Regions from separate parts of the Ensifer sp. NPDC090286 genome, predicted to be linked through region 2. Evidence: predicted binding sites of a transcription regulator. Region 2 holds the regulator's gene; the other holds the start of a gene.
What was found. Region 2 encodes LexA, which represses DNA repair genes until DNA is damaged. Its sites were predicted from a motif close to TGTTCNNNNTGTGTTCNG; they were not measured.

Region 1: the regulator LexA is predicted to act here: its motif matches at 2,956-2,973, upstream of ACIQUG_RS21545 (ImuA family protein).

What each region holds. Positions count from the first base shown of each region.
Region 1 is NZ_JBIVYF010000004.1:204,843-210,297, reverse strand. It holds gene ACIQUG_RS21555 (error-prone DNA polymerase) at 1-709, opposite strand, end outside; gene ACIQUG_RS21550 (Y-family DNA polymerase) at 706-2,229, opposite strand; gene ACIQUG_RS21545 (ImuA family protein) at 2,144-2,905, opposite strand; gene ACIQUG_RS21540 (SOS response-associated peptidase) at 3,090-3,761, shown strand; gene dinB (DNA polymerase IV) at 3,793-4,884, shown strand; gene ACIQUG_RS21530 (hypothetical protein) at 4,904-5,350, opposite strand.
Region 2 is NZ_JBIVYF010000001.1:631,253-636,707, reverse strand. It holds gene ACIQUG_RS03180 (hypothetical protein) at 1-51, opposite strand, end outside; gene ACIQUG_RS03175 (hypothetical protein) at 170-802, opposite strand; gene ACIQUG_RS03170 (hypothetical protein) at 1,125-1,421, shown strand; gene lexA (transcriptional repressor LexA) at 1,660-2,382, shown strand; gene ACIQUG_RS03160 (hypothetical protein) at 2,475-2,816, opposite strand; tRNA gene ACIQUG_RS03155 (tRNA-Cys) at 3,179-3,252, shown strand; gene ACIQUG_RS03150 (thermonuclease family protein) at 3,326-4,060, opposite strand; gene ACIQUG_RS03145 (hypothetical protein) at 4,274-4,567, opposite strand; tRNA gene ACIQUG_RS03140 (tRNA-Asn) at 4,727-4,801, shown strand; gene ACIQUG_RS03135 (cryptochrome/photolyase family protein) at 4,900-5,455, shown strand, end outside.

The DNA of each region.
Region 1 (5,455 bases), on a different contig from region 2:
GGTAGCGCGGGAAGAGCCGCACCATTTCCTCCGGCGGCTTCAGGTAGCGATCGGCATGGCGCTCGCGCCTGAAGCCCGCGTCATCGATGGTTATGTTGTGACGGATGCAGGTGACGACATCCTGGAGAATGCGCCGCTCAGGCACATGAAACAGGACGTCATTGGTAACGACCGTCGCGACGCCATGGACGGCGGCCATGTTTGCAAGCTGATGAAGCCGCAGTTGATCGTTCGGCCGCCGCCTGAGCGTCAGGGCCAGGTAGCTGCGATCATCGAAGGCTTCCCGCAGGCGCCGAAGCTGCAGCGCCAAATCTTGATCTGGCTGGTCCGGAAGGAGAACGGCAATCAGGCCTTCGCCATAGGCAACCAGATCGGCCCAGCCGAGCCGGCATTTCGCCTTGCCGCCGCGCTTTTTGCCAAGCGAGAGCAACCGGCAAAGGCGGGCATAGGCCGGCCGGTCGGTGGGATAGACCAGCACGGAGAGATCATCGTCGAGATCGAGCCTGCAGCCGACGACAAGCCGGACGCCCGTGTCCTTGGAAGCCTGATGCGCCCTGACGATGCCGGCGAGACTGTTGCGGTCGACGATCGCAAGCGCCTCAATCTTAAGTTCCGCTGCGCGTTGGAACAGCTCGTCGCAGGAAGAGGCCCCGCGCAAAAAGGAAAAGTGGGACGTCGCCTGCAGCTCGGCATAGCGCGGCGCCGTCATGCGAATATCCCATGCAGGAACCAGCGGTGACTGCCGGTCTCACCATGTTCGCCGTCGCCTGCACGGAAGATCCAATAACGCTCGCCGGCGTCATCCTCGACCTGAAAGTAATCGCGCACAGCGACCAGCTCGGCGTCGCGCTTCCACCATTCGCCGAAAACGCGCTCCGGCCCGTCGGCCCGACGCACGCGCCTTCTGACACCGCGCCAGGTGAAGCTGACCGGCGGATGGTCGGGAAGAAGCGCCATGGTTTCGATCGGCTCGGGATGAAGAAGAAGGCGCGTCGGCCGCGGCCAGTGACCGGGCCAGGTCTCGCCCGCATCCGGCGCCATCGGCGCAATCCGGGCGATGGAGCGCTCAGGCACGTCGCTTGCGACCGGCGCGAAGCGGAAGAGCCGCCGGTGGCCGATGCGGTTTCCGAGGATGTCGATCAGACCCGATACATCGGCTTCCGGCTCCTCGACCAGCGACGAAATCACCTGGGTTGCAACAAGCGGTTCGGTGTGCGTCGCCGTCAGCGACATGATCTCGATCCCGAAACCCGGATCAATCGTCTCGATGCGGTCAGTCAGTAGCCGCGTCAATCGCTTGACGTCGCGGACGGGGGTCGCCGTTCCCGCCCTGATCGCCTGATAGGAATTGTCGACGCGATGAAACAGGAGATCGACGCGCCGCGCGCCAAGGCCCTTCTCCTCGAGCAGCCCACAGAGGACGCTGACGAGCTTGGCCGTATAGCGCGCGATGGTTTCGGCGGCAGCGATCGGCTCCCCGAACGAGCGACGGACTTCGATAAGCTCGGGCGTGCGTATCGGGTCGATCGGTTGGGCAACGCGGCCAATCGCCTGATCGAGGCGCCGGCCAAGTTCCGGCCCGAAACGCAAGGAGAGCGGGGCACGCGGCTGACGGTCGATGTCGCCGACCGTATTGAACCCGAGAACGCGAAGGCCATGAACGATCGAGGGATCGAGGCGAAGGGCTGCTATCGGCAGAGTGCGGAGGAACTCCCCTTGAGTGCCAGGCGCTACAGCGAGCGTCGGCTGAGCGAGGAAGCGGGCAGCGGCGTGTGCCGCGCCCCAGGTGTCGGCGATCGCCACCTGGGCGGCGATGCCGGAACCATGGAAGCGATTGACCATGCCCGAAAGCATGAGCTCCTCGCCACCATGCAGATGGTCGGCACCTGACGTGTCGATCACCAGCCCGTCAGGTGGATCGGCGGAAACGATCGGCGCGTACCGCTGCAAGGCCCAAAGCGCCAGGCGCTCAAGCGCCGCGGCATCGGCAACGGGATCCGCATCCATGACGATGAGACCGGTCACAAGCGCCTGTGCCTTGGTTGCCGGCATGCCGATCCTCAGGCCTGCGGCAAGAGCTTCCGCGTTTGTCGCCATGACGACCCGTCGGCGGTCGCGGCGACCAACAAGCACAAGCGGAGCGTCAGCCGGCGGCGCGGTGTCGGCGAGCTTCCGCCTCAGGCGATCCGTCGGCCAGGTCGGAAGGAACAGCGATACGACCCTTGGCATCGGGGGCCTCCACTTCGAAATCTGCACTTTCGCCGGATCGGCAACGGATGAGTTCAAGGAGCCAGCGCGCGCGGCCGACGCCGGGAACGGGCAACGGCGCCGAGGGAAGGACGGAAACCCGCCAGCGTGTCGTCGAAGCGGTCGGCTGCCCGAAATCCGAGGCCTCCGCCTGCCGTCGCCACCGGCGGATCGCGATCCCGATCGTGCCCGAGCTTTCGGCCGCAAGCTGCAAGCGCCGCGAGGCCGTCATCGACAAGCGCGCCAGTTCGCCGACAACGGCACCCAGGCCGCCATGACGCAAGCCTTCTTCCATGCAGGCAAGAAGCGCCTTTTCGTCCCCCGCCTCCACATAGATAACGCGGCCCGGCGAGAGACCGACCTGGGCAAGCGCGGGCGCAAAGAGATCCGGTCGTGTCACGCACCAGAGCACCTTGCCCTTTGTGCGAGCAGCAACGCCTGCCGAAAAAAGCGCTGCAGCAGCACCGTCGATCGCGCCGTTGCCGCCGCCTGCGATCTCATGCAGGGCGCCCAGCGCCAGCCCTCCGCCGGCCAAGCGCCGGTCAATTTCGGCATCGCCGAACGGAAGAACCTGCCGCGCGCGGCCGCTTGGCCCTTCAAGACGCTGAATGCGTTCACGAAGCTCGGAAACGACCCTATTGTCGACTGGACGGGGCATTTTGAAAGGAACAGCTCCTCAGGCCTATGCATTAGCGCTTCCTGTTGATATGTTCTTTATTTGTTCTCTTTCGCATTGCGAGTCAACTGACCGTGAGGCAAGAGTTCCTGACGAACACAACAAACGGGGCAGGCGCCGACGACCGCGGATGTGAATGCGGCGCTGGAGACGGAGGAATTGGAGCGTGTGCAATCTCTACAATCTGACGACAACACGTGATGCCGTCATCCAGTTCACCAGGGCCTTCCGCGACAAGGCCGGCTGGAACGAGCCGTCGCTGGACGTCTATCCCGGCTACCAGGCGCCGATCGTACGCGTCGGCGAAGACGGTGAGCGCGAAATTACGCGCACCACCTGGGGCATGCCCTCCCCGCCGGAAGTCGTGAAGAACTACGACCCCGGCGTCACCAACATCCGAAACCTGAATTCGCCGCACTGGCGGCGCTGGATGGGTCCGACCAGCCGCTGCGTAGTGCCATTCACCTCATTTGCCGAGCCTGATCCCGCAAGCAAAGTCCCGGGAGGCAAGATCCCGAACGCCTGGTTTGCCGGCACCAAGGATCGGCCCCTGATGTTTTTCGCGGGCTTCTGGACCCCCTGGAAGGGTGTGAGGCGGGTGCGAGACGGTGAGCGCGAATACGAACTCTTCGGCTTCCTGACGACCTCGCCGAACGAGATCGTCGCACCGATCCATTTCAAGGCCATGCCGGTGATCCTGACGACGCCGGAGGAAGTGGACCTTTGGCTCACAGGATCCTGGAACGAGGTCAAGCATCTGCAACGGCCGCTGCCGGGCAACATGCTGGTCATCGTCGAGCCGCCGGCGGCACCCCCTGAAGAAGGCCTGCTGTTGTGACCTATGATCCGGCCACGATGGTGCTGCCAAAGTGACGGCTGAGGAAACGCCCGGCCGACCGCGCAAGATCATCCATGTGGACATGGATGCCTTTTATGCATCCGTCGAGCAAAGGGACAATCCAGAGCTTCGCGGGCTTCCGCTTGCGGTCGGTCACGGCGAGGCGCGGGGCGTCGTCGCGGCCGCCAGCTATGAAGCCCGCAAGTTCGGCGTCCATTCGGCCATGCCCTCGGTAACGGCCAAGCGCAAATGCCCGGACTTGATTTTCGTGAAGCCGCGCTTCGATGCCTATCGCGCCGTGTCGCAGCGGATCCACGCGATCTTTTCCGAGTACACCCCGCTCATCGAGCCACTGTCGCTCGACGAGGCTTATCTCGACGTCACCGAAAACCTGAAGGGGATGGAATTAGCCACCGAGATCGCCGAGGAAATCCGCCAGGAGATCAAGGCACGAACGGGACTGACAGCGTCCGCCGGTGTTTCCTACAATAAGTTCCTCGCCAAGATGGCGTCGGACCAGAGGAAGCCGGACGGCCTCTTTGTGATTACGCCCAGGAACGGCCCGGCCTTCGTCGAGGCGCTGCCGGTCAAGAAATTCCATGGCGTCGGGCCAGCAACGGCGGAGCGCATGCACAAGCTCGGGATCGAGACAGGTGCGGATCTCAAAGCCTGCGACCTTGTCTTCCTGCAGCAGCACTTCGGCAAGTCTGGGCCGTATTTTTACTGGGTTGCGAGGGGCATAGACGAGCGCCAGGTCAAACCCGATCGGGAGCGCAAGTCGATCGGTGCGGAGGACACCTTCACAATCGATGTCCACGACTTCGGAACGGCGCACGCCGGCCTCCAGCCGTTGATCGATAAGGTCTGGCGCTATTGCGACGCCAATCGCATCCGCGGGAAGACGGTGACGCTCAAGGTGAAGTGGGCGGACTTCACGCAGATCACCCGCAGCAAGACGGTCACGGCGCCGGTATCGAGTTCGAGCGAACTTGCCGATATTATCACCTTGCTCCTGTCACCGATCTTTCCCGTCTCAAAGGGCATCCGACTCCTGGGGGTCACCCTCTCGTCGCTCGACCATGCGAGCGCCCAAAGCGCACCACAGCTCGCGCTAGCGCTTTGACGTCGACTTCGCCAAGAGGTCATACCTGTGTCGGCTTGATGTTGCCGACAGAAATCGCACCCGACAGGATACCCCTTACAAGTCCCGGCCGCCCTCTTTCGATCTCGACGACACTATAGAGCTTTTCGGATCGAAACGGACTTGCCGAGGCCGTGGTCACATCCTCGGCCGGAGCTGCGTCTATTTCCATGAAGTCGAGTTCGCCGCCGGCCGCGACGACGCGCGCGTCCCCTGAGGTGCGCGCCGCCACGACAACTTCCCCTTGCGAGGGTGCGTTTGCCCATCGTGGATCACTGGCAGCAGCGATGGGAACCAACCGGTAAACATTGAGGGTTTCGGTTCGACCGCCTGATGCAACAGTCTCTGCATCCGCCATCTGCGCTTTGCTTTCGACCGATTGGCCGACCGTCGTCCCGCTGACGGGGGGATTGCTCGGATCAAGGTCGTCTTTCGGATCACTGGACATTTGGCTCTCCGCTTTTTCAGAATGGACCTTCGTAACGGTCGACGAAGGATCCCGGTTCCCCCAAGGACAACCCTTTTGCAGTCTCCTGTGCCATGCAGCGCGCGG
Region 2 (5,455 bases):
CGATCCCGCGGCGATCAGACAGCTTACCAATCCGACCAGCAATCTACGCATGCAAAACCCCCGTTTGCCCGCATTTTGATAGGTCCCCGCGCCGCTGTCGAGGGTACCGAGCCCGATACCAGCAACATTTTAGGAATATTCACCTCTCTGCGGCAAGCGGACGCGCCCATCACATGGCGAAAGGATCCTTCGACGACTTGGTCTGGCCGCCACCGGCAAAGGGATCGTTGTTCGGGGCAGTGCCACCGGCGCCGGCAAAGGGATCGTTCGCTGCCCCCTGCCCGCCATTCGGGATCAAGGCGCTCACCGCCTCCTGACATTTGAACATCTCGCTCACCGCCTTCATCGAATCGCGCAGGCTGAGGCTCGCGACGACGCGTCCCTCGAAGGCCAGCGCCAAGGTGTTCTTGCGAACGAATTCGGTAAAGAAGTCGGTGTTGGAAAAGTTGACGACGAGGGCCTTGGCGCCGGTAAGATCGACGCCGAATGCAACGGCCGGCCACTGGCGACCACGGTCGAGCTGCAGGGCGACGTCATATTCCCGCTGCGGCTCGATGGATTTCCAGTCGGCATTGCCGATCGAAAGAAACGCCAGGTTCGCCGACCCACGCGGATAAAAGCCGATACGAAGGATCGCGCCTGCATCATAGCTCGTCGCGGCGTAACACGAGCCTCCCAGGGAAGGATCGGAACCCACCGTCCAGGCGTTGATCCGTTTCCAGATGTTCGAACGCCCTTCTTCAGCAGACGCCGCTCCGGCCGTGAGCAACAGACCGAGCACCACCAACGACAATCTACGCATGCAATTACCCCACTTTCCACGCAAAGTTATCCTTTTTTGACCTCCTGTCGAGACGGTGATGCCCCTTCCTCGCAGGGATTTTTGCGCATCCCGCACCCCCGGCCCTAAAGCCGGTACAGCCGTCGCGTTCTTCGCGGGTCGCAAGAGGAACGCTCAAGATGAACTCGAGGTGGAGCGGCTGGCGCAAATCAGACACAGCCTGTAGGCAAAGAGCTGTTGAACACGGCAGAGTGATCGCCATGCTTGCTGGACTTCGGAACGAAAGCACGGTTCACATCGTTTACCACCCCATCTTGCCCCCTTCATCAAGTGGACGTTCCCCGTGCTTGCCGCCCTGCTTCTCGCTTCGATAGTCGCATCGCCCAATATGCCTGACGTCAAGCTCAGCGCCGCGACAGTGGATGAACTCCAGACCGATTTCGAACGGGCCGTGCCGTGCCATCAGATCGATGGACGCAACGTGTGGAAGGGTGCGCTGGCGTTCTACATCCAGTCCTTCGTTTATGACGGCGACACGCCCGTCGCGACCGACGCCGCCGACGCGGTGCTGCCGGAAGACAACAGCGCAGAGACGGTGAAGGAGTTCGAGGACGCCTGCTCGACCTCGCAAGCGACCTAAATCTCTCCTCATAGAGCCCCGCGATTCGCTCGAATCAGCTGCGCAGACTGGCGTCATCCGGCGCGATTTTGGCACGCAACCGTCGCCGATAAGCGCCCTGCTCCCGCAAAAGTGACCGATCGGCACCCCCAGAAGCGGCCAATTGCCTGAATTCACGGAATTTTAGGCACTTGCGGAACACATATGGAACAGATAGTGTCTGTTCTTGATTTGTTTCACGCCTCTGGAGCGACGTGCCATGCTGACCCGCAAGCAACAGGAATTGCTTCTGTTCATTCACGAACGCATGAAGGAGTCGGGCGTACCGCCGTCATTCGATGAAATGAAGGATGCGCTCGACCTGGCGTCGAAGTCCGGCATCCACCGTTTGATCACCGCGCTCGAAGAACGCGGCTTCATTCGCCGGCTGCCGAACCGGGCGCGCGCGCTCGAAGTCATCAAGCTTCCGGAAGCCTACGCCGCCGGCCAGCAGCAGCCGCGCAGGGGCTTCTCGCCGAGCGTGATCGAAGGCAGCCTTGGAAAGCCGCCGGCGGCCGCTCCTGCCGCGCCGAAGCCGGCGCCGGTTGCCGAAAGCACGTCCGTTTCCGTCCCGGTGATGGGGCGCATCGCTGCCGGCGTTCCGATCTCGGCGATCCAGAACAACACCCATGACATCACCGTTCCGCTCGACATGATCGGCAGCGGTGAACATTACGCCCTTGAAGTGAAGGGCGATTCGATGATCGAGGCCGGCATCTTCGACGGCGACACCGTGATCATCCGCAACGGCAACTCGGCCAATCCCGGCGACATCATCGTGGCGCTCGTGGACGACGAGGAAGCGACGCTGAAGCGCTTCCGCCGCAAGGGCGCGTCGATTGCGCTCGAAGCCGCCAACCCCGCCTACGAGACGCGCATCTTCGGACCGGATCGCGTGAAGATCCAGGGCAAGCTCGTCGGGCTGATTCGCCGCTACCATTGAGCTGCAGGCAGAACACCGAATTAAAAAAAAGAGCCTCGCCAAGGCAATTGGCGAGGCTCTTTCCATTTCGGGTGACCTGAAATCCAGATCGTCTATTCGTGGATCGTATATTCGCCGAGTTCGCAGAGATCCTGCGTGTCCTCGGTCGTATCGAGGGCCGAGCCCTCTTCGAATTCGAATCGCATGTCGTATTTGCAGACGTCCCGCCCGTCGGCAATGGTGATTTCCATGCTCTCGCCAGGGTTCAGGACCTGCCGACCGAAAACATCGTCTTCCCACTCATTGACGCCGACCGGCGACGTATAAAAGTTCGTCAGGACCACGCTGGTGTTGTTCTTCAGCTGGAAAACCAGGTCGTCCGCGTGCGCCTCAATAGCGGTCGTCGCAAAACACGCCAACGCCGTCAGGATCAGTCTCTTTTTCATTGATGCCATTGCCTCCGTTCTTAATGTTGACGGACGCTACCGATGCGGCTGATCTCAGCGGAGTCATCGTTCCCCCTCTACCGATTTCACCGAAGCGATAAGATCCGACGGAGGCATAGGAGACGTGGCTTGCGCGGACGTGGGGTCGCGCGCACATCCTCCAACTCGCTGAAAGACAAGAGAAGCTCCCCAGTCGCGAAGGCATTGACGAGATACCAGTTTCCTGGCCATCGCGAAAATACGCGTCGAACTCTCATCCTGTGGAAAGCAGCCATTCGCTGATTCCACTTTGTATTTTTCAGAAAATGCCTCTTGCGGATTTTCTGCAATCATTCTAAATCCGCGCCAACGCTTGGTTATCCAAGCAGTGAGGCCTCGTGGCGGAGTGGTGACGCAGAGGACTGCAAATCCTTGTACCCCGGTTCAATTCCGGGCGAGGCCTCCAAAATCTTCACCTCATTCAAAGTGTAGACACGACGCCTTCAACACGAACGCGTCGATTTCTGCCGTTTGCTATCTTAGCACCAGGGCGTCGGGCGTCCGTCCCACGGGCGCACCAGCCCCTCGGAAACAAGCACGCGTCCAAGAGATTGATCGCCGCGGGTAACCAGGCGCAGTTTTTCGCCGGCCTTGGCGCCTGATCGCCCGCCTGCCGAAACCAGCTTGAAGTCGCCCGCGTTCAGCAACTCGCGCAGGCGCTGCTTGGCGTAGAAGCCACGCGAACGCTCCTTGTCGCAGCTTGCCTGGCGGATTCGCGGCGCATCGACGTCGGCGACACGAATCGTCTCGCCATGAAAGACGAAAGTGGCGCCATCGATCACGCAGTTGTCGTTGCGAATGCCGCAGAAATAAAACTGGTCGGTACGGATGGACGCCGTCTTCACCTCTTCATTCGGTCGCACGACAGGGGTGGGTGGCGTGACGCCGACATTCACCGACGGTACCGGTGCGGCCAGAGCGACCTTCGTGACCGGGTCGGGCTTCGGATTCGGCTTGTGCCTGTCCGCCTGATGCGCGACGCGCTCCTGCGCTTCAGGAACGGCACGCGGAGGCTTCGGCTTCGTCTCCGTTCGCGACGCAAAGGCCACGACATCGGAAACCACGGGCCAGTGCCGCAACTCGGCGCGATGGTCATAGGCCATGACGCCGCCAAGGGTGAGCGCTGCGGCCAGATACCACGGCGCCATGCCGCCCTGCTTGCTGCTGCTTCTGCCCGAACTGCGGCGTCGACGTTTCGTAGTGGCTTTGGCCATCGGTCCCCATCCTGATTCGAGACCGCATTATGCGTTTGATGGGTTGCCGAAAAGTTTTCGAGGGTACCCCAACAGAGGGGAAGACTGCGACGAACCGGTCATTCGCCCTGCGCATCACGGCCGTTCTTGAAATATTCGGGAATCGAACCGCGACCGCCCGAAGATTGGAAACGGCCCTGCCCGCAACAAGAGGACCGGCAATCGCCGTGCGGGTCAGGAGCCTTTCGAAGAATTGGTCTTCCCGCGCCAGCGCGCCCACCAGACGGCCAGGCGACGACGACGGCGGCGAACCGAGGGAATGTCGTGGGAAAGCACGATCAGGCCCAGCGGTATCATCCAGAAGCCCAGCACGGGCAGGAAACCGAGAAAACCGCAGAACACCAGCAGCGAACCCAGCAGGATGCGCAAGAGCGGAGAGTCGGGCAGCGCGATGCGCCATTTGCCCAGCACGATCTGTCGTGTCTGCGGATCAATGCCGAAATGCATCTGCTTCCTGTTTTTATTCATCATTCCCTATCCGGCGTGTTTTCCCACAATTGGGGACTTCTCCACAGCCTGACAACGGAACTTGTCATTTTTTTTGAAAAAAGCGCTTGGCAAATCAGAAAAGCATGCGTATTAGCAGCCTCACTTCTGAAGCGCACAGCACAACAGCGGCGCGGATGATCCCTGGTAGCTCAGCGGTAGAGCATTCGACTGTTAATCGACAGGTCGCCGGTTCGAATCCGGCCCGGGGAGCCACTTTCTAAAAGAGCCATTTGCAGCGATGCGAATGGCTCTTTTTCATTTTGCACCTATGTTCCCTAGGTGATCAATCCCCAAACTCCCGATGGTTCTCCATGACAAAGGCCGCGGCGCCACCCATCATCGTCTGGTTCCGCAAGGATCTTCGCCTGGCCGACAATCGCGCCCTTTCGGCCGCTGCCGGCGAAGCCGCCGTCATTCCCCTCTATATTCGCGAACCCGCTGACAGCGGCAACGGTCCGCTCGGCGCGGCTCAGGAGTGGTGGCTGCACCATTCGCTTGAAGCTTTGGGCGCAAGTCTTGCCGAGCGCGCTTCAAGCCTCGTTCTTCGATCAGGCACGCCGCTGGACGTGATCGTCGAGATCGCGCGCGCAAGCGGCGCGGAGCGCATCTACTGGAACCGCCGCTACGACCCGAGCGGCATCGCCACGGATACCGCGCTTAAGAAGGCGCTGGCCGAACGGGGCATCACCGCCGAGAGCTTTGCAGGGCAGTTGCTGCACGAGCCCATGCGGCTGCTGACGACGACGGGCGGCCCCTACCGCGTGTTCACGCCGTTCTGGCGCGCACTCGAGTTGAAAAACGAGCCGGCACCGCCGATCGACCGGCCGCACCATATTGCAGCACCGGAAACCTGGCCGCGATCGGAGC